2 regions of the Gordonia sp. PDNC005 genome follow, and region 2 is predicted to be linked to the other one. Evidence: riboswitches for the same ligand, from Rfam matches in the RefSeq annotation. Region 2 holds a riboswitch; the other holds the start of a gene.

Region 1 (7,513 bases), 710 kb from region 2:
CGTGCTCGTCGAGAGACGCGTAGTCGTCGCACACCCCGGCCCACGCGAGCAGTTCGCCGACCACTTCTTCGTGTGTCTCGGAGTTCTGCCGCATGTCCAGCCCCGACAGGTGGAACCCGAAGGTGCGGACCGCCTCGCGGAGAGCCGCGAGACGGTCGTCGGCGATGGCGTCGTCAACGACCGCCCGCAGGGCGGCGTCGATCACGTCGAGGTCGGCCAGGAACTCCGCCGCGTCGGCGTACGGCTCCGCTTCTGCCGCGAGAGGTCGGTCGGCAGGCGCCACGACGTCGTCGCCGAGAGTGACGACCGCCCGCGCCAGCAGCCGTGACCTGACCGCGGTCACGGCCGACCGGAACGGCTCGTCGTCCACGCCGTCCGGGGTCTCGGGCGCGTACCCCGCTCCGAGGTCCGTCAGTTCGTCGGTCACTCCACTGATCAGGCGCACCGACATGCTGAGCTCTTGATGCAGGGCGGTCAGCTCGTCCAGGTGGTGCCGCATGGCGGTGGCCGCGGCCGCCGATGTCGCCTCGGTCACGATGTCGCCGGTGACGAATGGGTTGCCGTCGCGGTCTCCACCGATCCACGAGCCCATCGTGATGATCGACGTGTCGAGTCGTGCGCTGGGGAACGTCGCCTGCAGCGATCTCCTGACGTCGTTGTTCAACGACGGGATCACGTCGAAGAAGGAGGCGCCGTAGTAGCGGAGGCCGGTGGTGATCTCATCACTGATCGTCAGGCGTCGCATCCTGATGAGCGCCGTCTGCCACAGCATCAGGATGTGGCGGGAGATCTCCCGAGTGATCGTCGACTCCTCGTCGGCGGTCAATTCGGTCCGCCCGCGGACTCGCATGAGTTCGTTGATGCGGTTCTGCGCGTCGAACACACTCTTGCGGCGAGTCTCGGTCGGATGAGCGGTGATCACGGGGACCACGTTGGCGTCGGCGATCAACCGATGCACACGCTCGTCCTCCAGACCGGCAGCGGCAAGTCGGGCGAACGTCGCTCCGAGCGACGATGCCTGCGGCGGGTCCCCGGCGATCAGATGAATCCGTCGCCGTCGCTCGCGGTGAAGGTCTTCGGCGAGGTTGGCCAACAGTGCGAAGTTGGTGAACGCCCGGACCACCGGCATCAGTTCCGACACGTCTCTGCCGGTGTACCGCTCCGCGAGTTCATCGCGGGACACGTCCTGGTAGCGGATGCCGAACGCATCCCTCCGCGAGTCCTCGACCAGGTCGAACACGTCGTCTCCGGCCTGGGATCTGATCACCTCGCCGAGCAGTCCGCCGAGGAAGCGGATGTCGTCACGGAGTGGTTCGGTGGCCGATCGGCCAGTGTCGTCGACGCGAATCCGGTCGACCATCGGCGTTGCGATCGCCCGCGCGATCGCTTCGGAATCGTGATGCGGCTCGGGTGTCATGTCCTCAAGTTACGCGCGTTCCCGCTCGCCGGCACGGAATGGAGACCACGGCGAATGTACCTCTGCGACTGAGGATCCGGCAGCTATTCGACTCAGCGTGCGCCTTAGTCTCCGTCTTCGTCCGCTCTCGGCTTACGGTCGTATCCGGTTACGAGCGTCAGCGACAAGCCCTGGCTTGCTGGCCGGCAACCCTCCACTCTGCGGCGGGGTGCTCCAGGTGAGAACCCGACCGTGCGCTCCCTGCGCTTCGGTAAGCGCAAAACCCAGTAAGGACTCCCCCGTGACTGCTGTCATATCCCCGTCGTCTCCCGGATCGGTCGGCCCCGTGAGCCGTCCGGGCGACGATGATCTCCTCGCCGCGCCGGTAGTCGGCGCACGCCATCCGTGGCAGTGGGTCGGCACCGGCGTTGTGCTCGTGCTGACCGCGATGTTCGTGCACACGCTCGTCACCAACGACCGATTCCAGTGGGACGTCGTCGGTGACTACTTCGCGAGTTCGTCTGTCCTCAACGGCCTCTGGCTGACCCTGTGGCTGACGGCCGCGACCATGGTCGTGGGCTTCGTGCTCGGCGTCCTGCTGGCAGCGATGCGGCTCTCATCGAGTCCGGTCCTGTCGTCGATCAGTTTCGGATACGTCTGGCTGATCAGGTCTGTCCCGCCCCTCGTCCAGCTGTTGTTCTGGTTCCAATTGGCGTCGCTGTTCCCCCAACTCTCGATCGGCGTCCCGTTCGGTCCGAGCTTCGTCACATTCGACACGGCCACGCTCATCACCGGGGTGGTCGCGGCGTTCATCGCTCTGACACTCGACGTCGCTGCGTTCTCCGCCGAGATCGTTCGCGGCGGACTGCTGTCGGTAGAGGAGGGCCAGACCGAAGCTGCGCAGTCGATCGGCCTGAACCGGGGTCGGATCTTCTGGCGGATCGTGCTGCCGCAAGCCATGCCCGCCATCGTCCCGTCGACCGGAAACCTGTTGATCGGACTGCTGAAAGCCACATCCATCGTGAGCGTGATCGCAGTCGAGGATCTCTTGTACTCGACCCAGCTCATCTACCAGCAGAATTACCTCGTCATCCCGCTGCTCCTGGTAGCGACGGTCTGGTACATCATCCTCACGACCATCTTGTCGATCGGCCAGTACTTCGTCGAACGCCACTACAACCGCGGCCGTCGTCGACAGCAGCCGTCGTCGTTCGCTCAAACGTTCCGCGACAACCTGCCACTGTTCGGCACTCTTCAGAGCCGCACCGTTGGAGGCAGGGCATGAGCCGCCCGCTGGTCCGCGTGCGTGGACTCACCAAATCGTTCGGAGCACACCCGGCGTTGCGGGGCATCGACCTCGACGTCAACGAAGGCGAAGTCACGGTGCTCCTCGGTCCGTCGGGATCGGGCAAGTCGACACTGCTCCGCACCGTGAATCACATCGAGAAACCCGACGCGGGATTCGTCGAGGTCGACGGCGACATCATCGGATATCGGCACGTCGGTGGACGCCTCCGCGAACGTCCGTCTCGCGAGATCGCAGCACAGCGGGCGCGAATCGGAATGGTCTTCCAACAGTTCAACCTGTTCGGACACCGAACCGTGGCCCAGAACATCATCGAAGGTCCCGTCGCCGCAGGCCAGTCGCGACGCGATGCGCTGCGTCATGCTTCGGAACTGCTCGAGAGGGTCGGGCTCGCCGGGCGCGAAGACTCGTACCCGCGCCAGCTGTCGGGCGGTCAGCAACAGCGCGTCGCGATCGCCCGGGCCCTGGCACAACGGCCGAGCCTGATGCTGTTCGACGAGCCGACCAGTGCACTCGACCCCGAGCTCGTGGGAGAGGTGTTGTCGGTGATCCGCGACCTCGCCGCCGATGGCATGACGATGCTGATCGTCACTCACGAACTGGGCTTCGCCCGAGAGGTCGCCGACACCGTCGTGTTCCTCGAGGACGGGACGATCGTCGAGTCCGGGCCGCCCGACGACGTGCTCCTCTCACCAGCCAACGAACGGACCCGGTCCTTCGTGTCGGCCGTTCTCTGAACCCCACCCGTCTCCCCTACTCCCCCCTCCTCGAAAGGCTCCACCATGCCCACATCACGTTCCCGCCGCCGCTCGGTCCGCTTCGCTGCGGCTACGACGGCCCTTCTCGCGGCCGCATCCATCACCCTGACCGCCTGCGGCTCGTCCGACGACCCGAGCACCGATGCTGGCGGCACCGCACCCGCCGTGCCCACGCAAGACGTCGTGTCCGGCATCACGAAGGTCGACACCATCGCGGCGAAGCTGCCCGCCGACGTTCGCGCATCCGGCAAGCTCACCATCGGGACCATCAAGACTCCCGGACTCGCATCCCTGCCCATCGGCGGTGAGGTCGACGGCCGGCCCGTCGGTCTCCACCGCGACCTCACCGACGCCGTCGCAAAGGTGCTCGGCCTCACCGCCGACTACCAGTACGGAACGTTCCCGTCGATCCTGCCCGGCATTCAGAACGGCCGCTACCAGGTCGGCCAGGCCAACTTCAGTGTGACGAAGGACCGGGAGAAGGTCGTCGACTTCGCGACCTTCGTCACCGACGGACAAGGGTTCCTCGGCACCGAGAAGGTGACACAGGACAAGTTCACTCAGATCAGCGACGCCTGCGGGTACCGGATCGGCACCGCGCCGGGATCGTCGTTCCAGACTCTGCTCGAACAGAACGCCGACGCGTGCAAGAAGATCGGCAAGCCCGACTGGACCGTCCAATACTTCACCGACTCCGCACCGATCACCCTCGGGCTGCAGAACGGCAAGCTCGACCTCTACTTCGGGCCGTCGCTCGCCCTGCAGTATGCAGAGTCGAGGATCCCCCACACGCGGTATCTCGGCGAGATCTACAAGTCGCCGGTGGGCTTCATCTCTGCGAAGGGCTCGCCCATCGCACCCGCGATCGTCGACGCCGTCAACGAACTCATCACGACCGGCGACTACCAGAAGATCTTCGACAAGTGGCAGGTCCCAGGCAACAAGATCGAGCGCTCCGAGCTCAATCCCCCTACGACTTTCTGACGCGTCGACGTTCCGACGCACACGAGGAGCCCACACCATGACTGATCACTTGCATCTCGCCGTCGCCCTCGACGGCGCAGGCTGGCATCCCGCCGCATGGCGCGAGTCGCAGGCCCGACCGGCCGACCTGTTCGACGCCGCGTACTGGATCGATCTCGCCAGGACCGCCGAACGGGGACTGCTCGACTTCGTCACCATCGAAGACGCCCTGACCGTCCAGTCCGCGGACCCGTTCTCCCCCGACGAACGCACAGACCAGGTTCGCGGACGATTGGACGCGGTCGAGATCGCCGCACGCGTCGCCCCGGCGACGGCGTCCGTCGGCTTCGTGCCGACAGCTGTCGTCACCCACACCGAACCATTCCACCTGTCCAAGGCAGTCGCCACTCTCGACTATGTGAGCAGCGGCCGAGCCGGTCTGCGGGTTCAGGTCGCCGCGACGCCACACGCGAACGGCAACGTCGGTCGACGGCAGATCCCCGATGTCCGCATCACCGACATCGGCGCCGACGAATTCGCCGCCGCGGAGTCGACGCTGTTCGCGGAGGCCGCCGACTACGTCGAGGTCGTCCGCCGTCTCTGGGACAGCTGGGAGGACGACGCCGAGATCCGTGACATCGCGACCGGCCGATTCATCGACCGGCACAAACTGCACTACATCGACTTCGAGAGTCCGAACTTCTCGGTGAAAGGACCGTCGATCACCCCTCGGCCACCGCAGGGGCAGCCGCCGGTCGTCGCTCTCGCTCATCTGCCGCGCGGACTGGAGCTCATCGGCGAATCCGCCGACATCGGACTGATCACCCCGCACACCCAGGCCCAGGCCGTCGACAGTGTCGCCTCGATCCGCGCCGCCGCAGCGGCGGCGGGCCGCGGCGACGAAACGATCCACGTGTTCGCCGACCTCGTCGTGTTCCTCGACGACACCGAGGACGAAGCGCACGACCGCGTCGCTCGGCTCGACGACGTCGCCGGAGCGTCGTTCCGCAGCGACGCTCCCGTGTTCATCGGCACGGCGGCCGGTCTCGCCGATCTGCTGATCGAGCGCCAGTCGGCAGGGCTCAGCGGCTTCCGTCTACGGCCCGGGACACTCCCGACCGATCTGGACCGGATCGTCGACGATCTCGTCCCCGAGCTTCAGCGGCGCGGCGTGTTCCGGTCCGCGTACCCGAAGTCGTCGACCCTGCGAGGGCTGCTGGGATTGTCGCGCCCGGCGAACCGCTACGCGACCGCACAATCCTAGAAGGAGACCTCATGTCCACCGCCGCACACTCTGAGCCCTCACGCTCGCGTCCCCTCAAGCAGATCCACATCGCCGCGCACTTCCCCGGCGTCAACAACACCACCGTGTGGAGCCACCCTGAAGCGGGCAGTCACATAGAATTCGACAGCTTCCGCACGTTCGCGCAGGAGGCCGAGCGCGGCAAGTTCGACTTCCTCTTCCTCGCCGAGGGCCTCCGCCTTCGTGAGCAGAACGGCGAGATCTACGACCTGGACGTCGTGGGCCGTCCCGACACCTTCACGATCCTGTCGGCACTCGCCGCCGTCACTGATCGCCTCGGCCTTGCCGGCACCATCAATTCGACGTTCAACGAACCCTACGAAGTGGCCCGCCAGTTCGCTTCACTCGACCACTTGTCTGCAGGTCGAGCGGCCTGGAATGTCGTCACCAGCTGGGACGAGTTCACCGGAGAGAACTTCCGCCGCGGGGGTTTCCTCGCCGAAGAGGACCGGTACGGTCGCGCCGAGTCGTTCCTGTCCGCCGCGCAGACGCTGTGGGACTCATGGCACGACGACGACGTGGTCGCCGACCGCGGAGCGGGACGGTTCCTCGGTCGCGGCGACGCTGGTGCGTACGCCTACCGCGACCGGTTCTTCGATATCGAAGGACGATTCAATGTGCCGCGTTCCCCGCAAGGTCGACCGGTCATCTTCCAGGCCGGCGACTCCGACGCAGGACGCGAATTCGCCGCGGCTCAGGCCGACGCGATCTTCTCCCGACACGGCGACCTCGATTCGGGCACGAAGTTCTACACCGATGTGAAGCGACGGCTGGCCAAGTACGGCCGCAGGCACGACGAACTGCTGATCCTCCCCGCGGTGACCTTCGTGCTCGGCGACACCGACGCGGAAGCCGCCGACGCCGCAGCCGAGGTTCGCCTCGCGCAAGTGTCTGCGGCCACCGCCACCCGATTCATCGAACAGGTCTGGAACGTTGCGCTGCCCGACTTCGACGCAGACGGGCCGTTCCCGTCGTTCGATCCGGTCGAAGGCGAGTCCACGGTGTCGAAGGGGCGCGCGAGCGTCCGGATGCTCGGGCGCGAAGCCACAGCGGTAGCAGAGCAATGGCGGGCCATCGCGGCCGCGGAAGGGCTCTCTGCCCGGGAGGTCGTCGCAAAGGCCTTCCATCGCGGCGGACTCGTCGGCTCACCGAAGACCGTCGCCGACCAATTGAACGAACTTGTGCAGTCAGACGCCGCAGACGGCGTCATCCTCGCGCCCCACATCACGCCGGGAGGCCTCACCCCGTTCGTCGACCAGGTGATTCCGATCCTGCAGGAGCGGGGCGTCTACCGGACCGACTATGAAGGCACGACCCTGCGTGACCACCTCGGCCTCACCCGCCCCGAGCCGACTACCAGCCGAGAGGCCGCATCATGACCACCACCAACCTGTCCGTCCTCGACCTGGTGCCGATCTCAACGGGATCGACCGCGGCCGACGCCCTGCGCAACTCGATCGACCTCGCACAGCGGTCCGAAGAGTTCGGCTACCGCCGCTACTGGTTCGCGGAACATCATCTGAATCCGGGGGTCGCTGGGACGTCACCCGCGGTGGTGTTGGCGTTGACGGCGGCAGCGACGTCGACGATCCGCATCGGCACCGCCGCGGTGCAGCTCGGCCACCGAACAGCCTTGTCCACCGTCGAGGAGTTCGGCCTGCTCGACGCCCTGCATCCGGGGCGCATCGATCTCGGACTCGGCAGATCCGGCGGCAAACCTCCGAAGGTGCTGGCGACGACAGCTCCACCAGCGCGGACTGTCGTCAACGGACGGACCGAGAACGGTC
Region 2 (7,513 bases):
GTGCAGCCTTGACGCCGCCGCGGCCGCGTCCCACGTCGTGGTTGTTCAGGACCTCGGACAACGCGACGTAACTGCCCGGATCGAAGCGTGACTTCAACTTCTCCGACTGATACTCGAGGTAGCTGGCGATCGCGTAGCGGCCGCCGGTCAGCGGATTCTCATCGCCCTGTGGGAGGTTCTCGAATCGTTCGTCGAGCTCGCGGTCGCTGCGGTAAGACAGGTGCGCGACCCTGCGGGCGACGCCCATGCCGGTCGTCGGAGCGCGGTCGGTGCCGTAATAGTCGCCGCCCTGCCAGTCCGCGTCGCCCTTGATGGCTGCGATCTGAGTTGTCTGGGTTCCGATCTGATCGGCTGACGCGCGGGCCCCGACGGCGAGAATGAGTGCTGCGTCGATCTTGTCGGAGTGCGTGACAGTCCACTCGAGAGCGCGCGCACCGCCCATGGACCCACCTGCTACAACAGCGAAGCGCGTGATCCCGACAGCGCTGAACGCGATGCTCTCGGCGCGGACCAGGTCGCGGACTGTCAGTCGCGGGAAGCGGGAGCCCCACGCCCGACCGTCGGGTGCGATGGAACCCGGACCGGTGGAGCCGTAGCAGCCACCGATCGCGTTCGGTGCGACGACGCACCATTCGTCGGTGTCGACGGCACCGCCGGGCCCGATCAGTCCGTCCCACCAGCCGGTCATCGAGAACCGAGCGTCGGCGGGGCCGGTGACATGCGAGTTGCCAGTGAGGGCGTGCAGAGCCAGGACGATGTTGTCGCCGGCTGCGTTGGGTGTACCCCACTTCTGGAATGTGACAGTGACATCGGCGAGCCCGGCCCCCGAATCGAGGGTCAGGTCGCCGATGCGCACGGCGACATCCGATCCGTCCGGGCGGGAAGCCCAGTCGGAGTCGAAAGCCGTGGCGGCCGGGTCGACGATCACCGACACCGGGCGCCCTCCACATTCACCGAAATCACTTGGCGGCCTTGAACCCTTCAGTCAGGTCGGCGAGGATGTCGTCGATTCCCTCGATTCCGACGGCGAGACGGACCAGGCCCGGCGTGACACCCGCGGCGAGCTGTTCTTCGGGAGACAGCTGGCTGTGCGTGGTCGACGCGGGGTGGATGACGAGCGAGCGGACGTCGCCGATGTTGGCGACATGGCTGTGCAGGGTCAACGCGTTCACGAACGCCTTGCCCGCATCCACGCCACCGGCGATCTCAAAGCCGATCACGGCGCCCGCACCCTTGGGGAGCAGCTTCTGCGCGCGCTCGTAGTACGGCGACGACGGCAGGCCCGCGTACGAGACGGAGGTGACCTGTTCGTGCTCCTCGAGGAACTCGGCGACCTTCTGTGCGTTGGACACGTGGCGCTCGACGCGGAGACTCAGGGTCTCGATGCCCTGCGCCAACAGGAAGGCGTTGAACGGTGCGATGGCCGAACCGGTGTCGCGCAGCAGCTGGATGCGTGCCTTGAGGGCGTAGGCGGGGGCGCCGAGGTCGGCGATGACAACGCCGCCGTAGCTGTGGTCGGGTGTGGTGAAGCCGGGGAACAGGTCCACGCCGTCACGCTGTACGCGCCAGTCGAACTTGCCGCCGTCGATGATGACGCCGCCGATGGCGCTGCCGTGGCCGCCGATGTACTTGGTGGCCGAGTGGACGACGATGTCGGCGCCGTGCTCGATCGGGTTCAGCAGGTACGGGGTCGCGACAGTGTTGTCGACGATCAGCGGCAGACCGTTGTCGTGCGCGACGCCTGCGACACCAGCGATGTCGAGGACCTGGTTGTGCGGATTCGAGATGGTCTCGGCAAACACGGCGCGCGTGTTCGGCTTGATGGCAGCCTTCCAGGACTCCAGGTCGTCGGGGTCCTCGACGAACGAGACCTCGATGCCGAACTTGGGCAGCGTGTAGTGGAACAGGTTGTACGTGCCGCCGTAGATGCGGGGGCTCGAGACGACGTGGCCGCCGTTCTCGACGATGTTCTGGATCGCGTAGGTCGTCGCCGCCTGGCCCGACGAGACGAGGAGCGCGGCGACGCCGCCACCGAGGGCCGCGAGGCGCTGCTCCACGGCGTCCTGCGTCGGGTTCATGATGCGGGTGTAGATGTTGCCGGGCTCGGCCAACGCGAAGAGATTCGCGGCGTGGTCGGTGTTGTTGAAGACGTACGACGTCGTCTGGTAAATCGGCAGCGCACGGGCGTTGGTGGTCGAGTCGACCACCTGACCGGCGTGGATCTGGTTGGTCTCGAAGCTCCAGCTTGTGGCGTCAGACATGGGACGTCATTCACTTTCTCGTGGTCGGCCGGGCCGTGGCCCGCTCTTGTGGGTCCGACCGTCGGACCCGCGCTTGCCGCGGGCGAACACGAAGTCCGCCGCGACCAGGTCATCACCCGGAGCACCCCACCGCGGAGGAGGGTTGCCGATCAGCCAGCCGGGGCTTGTCGCTGATGCTCATGACCTGTTGCACAGGATATATCACCGACCAGCAGGGGCGGGTACGGCCGCAACCCGTCGGAGCAAAAGTCTTCCGCTCGGCGACGGCCCTGTGTTATCGGGCATTTGCGCGCCGTTCGACAGCACTCCGACTCAGGTGCGGCGCGGTGGTCGAGGCCACCGGCGAGTGCATTTCCGTGCCAACCGGACACGTTGGTGATGCACCTCATAGATACGCGCGCGGCCGCATCGCTTCCTTGACGAACTCGGCATTCACCAAGGTAAGGCAACCCTTTCTTTCGTCGCGCTGGAAAACGCGATGCAACAAACTCGTGACGGGCGGATGTCGCCAGGTGTCGGTCTCGGCAACTCTGTGCCAGGAGTGCCTTCTCACTGAGCAGAATCCTCAGAGCTACCTGAGAATCTCCTGGTGACCAAGACGCGCTCCCTCCCTCTCCTCATCTTGTCGTTCACCGCAGCTGTCGCCTTCGCGCCGCTCGGAACCGGAACGGCGTCCGCTGACACCTGTGGCAATGGAGCCGCCATCGTCGTCGCCGGAACGAACGCGCCGCGCAACGGGCACGGCGTCCCGACCGGCGGCGTCACCGGTGTCGGTGCCAGATACCTCAACAGCGGCTACAAGGTGCAGTACGTCGACTACCCGACGTCCCTGTGGCCGCTCGGCCCTATCAGCTACGACGACGACGTCGCACTCGGCAAGGCAGCCACGCAGTCGGCGATCAGCGAGTATCAGCAGCGCTGCCCGGGCAAGCCGGTCGTCGTGTCGGGCTACTCGCAGGGCGCCCGCGTTGCAGGCGACGTCCTGTCCGACGTGGCGAACGGCCGTCAGAAGGGGAATCAGATCTCACGCGCCGGACTGTCCGGCGAGCTGTACTCCGATCCCCGCCGGGTCGGCCGCCCGAACAGCACCGGCGTCGAGAACGCACTCATCGGCTTCATCCCGGGGTTGACGATGTCGGGGCCGCGCGACGGCGGATTCGGCGACATCCCGGTCAAGCAGGTCTGCACCGAGGGCGACGGCATCTGCGACGTCCCCGACCCACTGTTCGATCCGGTGGGCGCCGCCGACTCGTTCCTCGGGTACTTCCTCAAGCACGGCTACTACCCGGGCCGGATGAACCACGACCCGACCGACAAGGCCAAGTGGGGCGGCCTGAAATGTGAACAGCAGGGCGCGACGGACGACTGCGTGACTCCGCTGCCGTCGTCCACGTCGCTGCTCGCGCGAGCAGAGCACGCACTCACCGGCCAGACGAACATCTTCGGCGATGCCGCCGACTACGTCGACAACCGGGCGCCGCTCGACCTCGCGCCCGGTGTCACGATCGCGCAGATGCGCCCGCTCATCGGCGGGGGACCGGATTCGTCGAGCGGCAACCTGTCGGTCGGTGTCGAGGCCGTTGTCGCCGGCGCGGTCGGAGTCCAGGTGGAACGCAACTGGGGAACCAAGAACGACCTCACAGTAGGCGTCGACCTCGGGATCGGAATGACCGACAACCCTTCGGTCGACGACGCGCTGATCCCCAGCACGAAGCTCCTCCACGTGGAGACGACAGTGCCGATGATCGACAGTCGCAAGCTGCTCTACATCGCTCTCGATCCGACGGGCCTGATGGGCTCGAACGCCCCTGGAAACTCAGTTCTGCTCGATCAGGCGCCGACCACGGCGCCGTCGGTGACCGTGGAAGTGGCCCCGGGCACGGCCGACGCCCGCAAAGGCACGGTTAGTCTTCCGATCGGCGGCTGATCACATCATCCAGTCACCCAGCAGATAGCCGAGCGCGAGGGCCGCCCCGCCGATCATCAGCGATCGCAGGGCGGTCCTCGTCGCATTGGCGTAGCCGCGTCGGGCGATGATCACCGAGGTGACCACCAACGATGCGAGCGCAGCGACGATCGTCGACTCGCTGCGCCAGGGGAGGGGAACCAGCACCATCGCCAGAACCGGCAGCGTCGCCCCGACCAGGAACGCCAAGCCGGCAGTGATCGCCTCCCGCCACGCGTCCGACGGTGTGGTCAGTTCGCGGATCCCGTATTCGATCTCGAGCTGAGCGGACAGGGCGTCGGCGTCCCAGAGCTCCTGTGCCACCTGCTTCGAGGTCTCGGGCGTGACACCCTTCCGCTCGAACCACTCGGTGAGCTCGGCCATCTCCTCGTTCGGCGTCAACTCCAGCAGTCGCTGCTCTCGCGCGACGGTCGACTGCTGAGCCTCCCGATGTGACAGTGCTTCGCACAGCTGAACACCGAACACCGCGAACGCGCCCATCAGAGTCGTGATCACCAGCACCGCGAACGATGTGGCCCCGCCGATCTTCGCGCCGGCCAGACCCAACCCGGTGCCGGCCAGGGCGATGATGCCGTCATTGACGTCAGTGAGCCGGTCCCGGAGATCGCCGGCGTCGACGTCGGCCCACCATCGGGCGAATGCGTTGGGCATCTGAGGAGGATAGTCCCAGCGCACAGCGATTCGTGACAAGTGTCACCGCGGCGGGCGGATGAGTGCACGATGTCGGCGCGTTATTGCACTGTGCGCGAATCCGTTGTGAACACCGAGCCGAGAGCCGTCGTCGACGAGCCGTCCACTGCCCGTCCCCACCTGACGTGGATCATCCTGGTCCTCGCTCTCGGCGGATTCGGTATCGGCACCACCGAGTTCGTGGCGATGGGACTGCTTCCCAACATCGCAGGTGATCTGATGATCACCGAGTCGACCGCGAGCTACGTCATCTCCGCGTATGCGCTCGGTGTGGTTGTCGGCGCCCCTGTCATCGCGGTGCTCGCCGCGCGAGTGTCGCGTCGGACCCTGCTGATCGCACTGATGGTCGCTTTCACCGCCGGTAACGCGTTGAGTCTGATCGCCCCGTCGTTCGGCACATTGATGGCGGCACGGTTCATCGCCGGGCTGCCGCACGGCGCGTACTTCGGCGTCGCGGCACTGGTGGCCGCGCACGTCGCGGGCCCGGGTCGGCGCGCACGCGCCGTGGGCCAGGTGATGTTGGGTCTGTCCGTCGCCAATGTCGCGGGTGTCCCGGTCGCCACCTTCATAGGCCAGCACTTCGGCTGGCGGGCGGCACTCGGACTCGTCGTCGTGATCGGCGCCGTCACGGTCGTCTCGCTGTGGCGGGTGCTTCCGAGCCTCACCGACATGACGACAACCGACCCGCGCACCGAGCTCGCCGGCCTGCGAAGCACTCAGATCTGGCTGACCCTGTTCGTCGGCATGATCGGCTTCGGTGGCTTCTTCGCGTTCTACACATTCCTCAACTCGGCGCTCACCTCGATCGGCGGCCTCAGTGAATCGGCCGTGCCCATCGCGCTCATGCTGTTCGGGCTCGGCATGGTGACCGGCAACATCGTCGGCGGCCGCCTCGCCGACCGATACGGGGACATCGCGATCGGGATCGGTCTGGCAGGGGCCGCGGTCACGCTGCTCCTGTTCGCGGCAACGGTCAGCACCGGCTGGCCCGCAGTGGTCGTCGCGTTCGGAGTCGGCATGACCGGGTCGAGTGCGATCCCCGGCTTGCAGACGCGCCTGATGGACGTCTCGCACGACGCTCAGACGATCGCCGCCGCACTCAACCACTCCGCCCTCAACGTGGCGAACGCCCTGGGCGCGTGGATCGGCGGTGTTGTCGTCGCGGCCGGATACGGCTACCGGGCGCCATCGTTGGTCGGCGCGGCATTCGGCGTCGCAGGTCTCGTGGTGCTGGTGATCGCGGTGGTCTCCGCCCGCCGCGGCGCTGTCGGCCCTCGGCGATAGAGTCTCGGGCGTGACCACTCCCTTCGCCATCACCACCGTCAACGTCAACGGGATCCGCGCCAGCGTCAAACAGCGGAACGAGAACAACCCCGGCATGCTTCCATGGCTCGCCGACCACGCACCCGACGTTGTGCTGATGCAGGAGATCCGAGCGTCGGAGGCCATCACGCGAAAGGCGCTCGCACCGGCTCTCGACGACGGGTGGTTCCTCACGATGACCGAATCGGACGTCAAGGGCAGGTCCGGTGTCGGAGTCCTGACACGGGCCGAGCCGTCGGTCGTGCGGATCGGATTCGGCAGCGACGAATTCGACACGTCCGGGCGGTACCTGGAGGCCGATGTGGACCTCGGTGGGTCGACGGTCACTGTCGCCAGCCTGTACCTGCCGTCGGGCGCGGCGCTGACGGACGACCCGAAGGACGTCGAGAAGTACGAAGAGAAGGTGCGCTTCCTCAACGAGTTCGGTCCGTACCTGGACAAGCTCGTGGGTGCAGACGGTCAGGTGATCGTGGCCGGTGACTGGAACATCGCGCACACCGAACGTGACATCAAGAACTGGAAGGGCAACCGGAAGAACTCCGGATTCCTCCCGCATGAGCGCGAATGGGTCGGCGCGCGCATCAGCAGCGGCTGGGCCGACGTCGCGCGCATCCATCACGGCGACGTCGACGGTCCGTACGCCTGGTGGTCGTGGCGGGGCAAGGCGTTCGACAACGACTCCGGATGGCGCATCGACTACCACCTAGCGACGCCTGCACTTGCAGCCCGACTGCAGAGCACACACGTCCACCGCGCGGACGCCTACGACCGCCGCTGGTCCGATCACGCCCCCGTCACCGCGACCTTCGTCTGACAGGGAGGGCCCTAGCTGCCGAGACCTCCGCCGATGCCGCCCATGATGCCCTTGATCACACTTGAGATGGTGCTCTCGATGATCTTCTCAGTGGACCCGCTGCTGGACAGATCGTCGCCGACGCTGCCGATGGCCTCGCCGGGCGAGATCGGGCGAGTCAGAAAGCAGGCGGTGAGGTCGGGCAGTTTGTTGCCGACCCCGACCGTGCCGGTGACCTCGGCGCCACCACTGGTGACGGACAGCCCGGGGACGCTGAACGTGGGCATCGGATAGGTGAACTTGACCGTCGCCGGGTTGCTGGCGTTCACGAACCATCCGGTCGTGGAGACCTGCCAGCCCGAACCTGCCGCGGTGACCGGCACCTTCTCGGTCTTGCGTCCGCCGACGACGTGGTAGACGGTCGCCTCAGCCGTGGGCTTCGCGAAGCCCTTCGGCGGGATGTCGGTGACGCTCTGGACG

What was found. A riboswitch is a leader RNA that binds a small molecule or an ion and turns the genes downstream of it on or off. The one in region 2 is predicted to bind S-adenosylmethionine.
Region 1: it holds a riboswitch for S-adenosylmethionine, as region 2 does, so the genes downstream of both, JVX90_RS07695 (amino acid ABC transporter permease) here and JVX90_RS04285 (bifunctional o-acetylhomoserine/o-acetylserine sulfhydrylase) in region 2, are expected to answer to the same signal.

What each region holds. Positions count from the first base shown of each region.
Region 1 covers NZ_CP070351.1:1,609,893-1,617,405, reverse strand. Annotated here, with positions in the region: gene ppc (phosphoenolpyruvate carboxylase) at 1-1,417, opposite strand, end outside; SAM riboswitch class IV at 1,564-1,680, shown strand; gene JVX90_RS07695 (amino acid ABC transporter permease) at 1,698-2,681, shown strand; gene JVX90_RS07690 (amino acid ABC transporter ATP-binding protein) at 2,678-3,439, shown strand; gene JVX90_RS07685 (transporter substrate-binding domain-containing protein) at 3,485-4,444, shown strand; gene JVX90_RS07680 (LLM class flavin-dependent oxidoreductase) at 4,482-5,687, shown strand; gene JVX90_RS07675 (NtaA/DmoA family FMN-dependent monooxygenase) at 5,699-7,105, shown strand; gene JVX90_RS07670 (LLM class flavin-dependent oxidoreductase) at 7,102-7,513, shown strand, end outside.
Region 2 covers NZ_CP070351.1:896,035-903,547, forward strand. Annotated here, with positions in the region: gene JVX90_RS04280 (homoserine O-acetyltransferase) at 1-934, opposite strand, end outside; gene JVX90_RS04285 (bifunctional o-acetylhomoserine/o-acetylserine sulfhydrylase) at 960-2,261, opposite strand; SAM riboswitch class IV at 2,326-2,446, opposite strand; gene JVX90_RS04290 (PE-PPE domain-containing protein) at 2,851-4,188, shown strand; gene JVX90_RS04295 (VIT1/CCC1 transporter family protein) at 4,189-4,878, opposite strand; gene JVX90_RS04300 (MFS transporter) at 4,984-6,201, shown strand; gene JVX90_RS04305 (exodeoxyribonuclease III) at 6,212-7,054, shown strand; gene JVX90_RS04310 (hypothetical protein) at 7,066-7,513, opposite strand, start outside.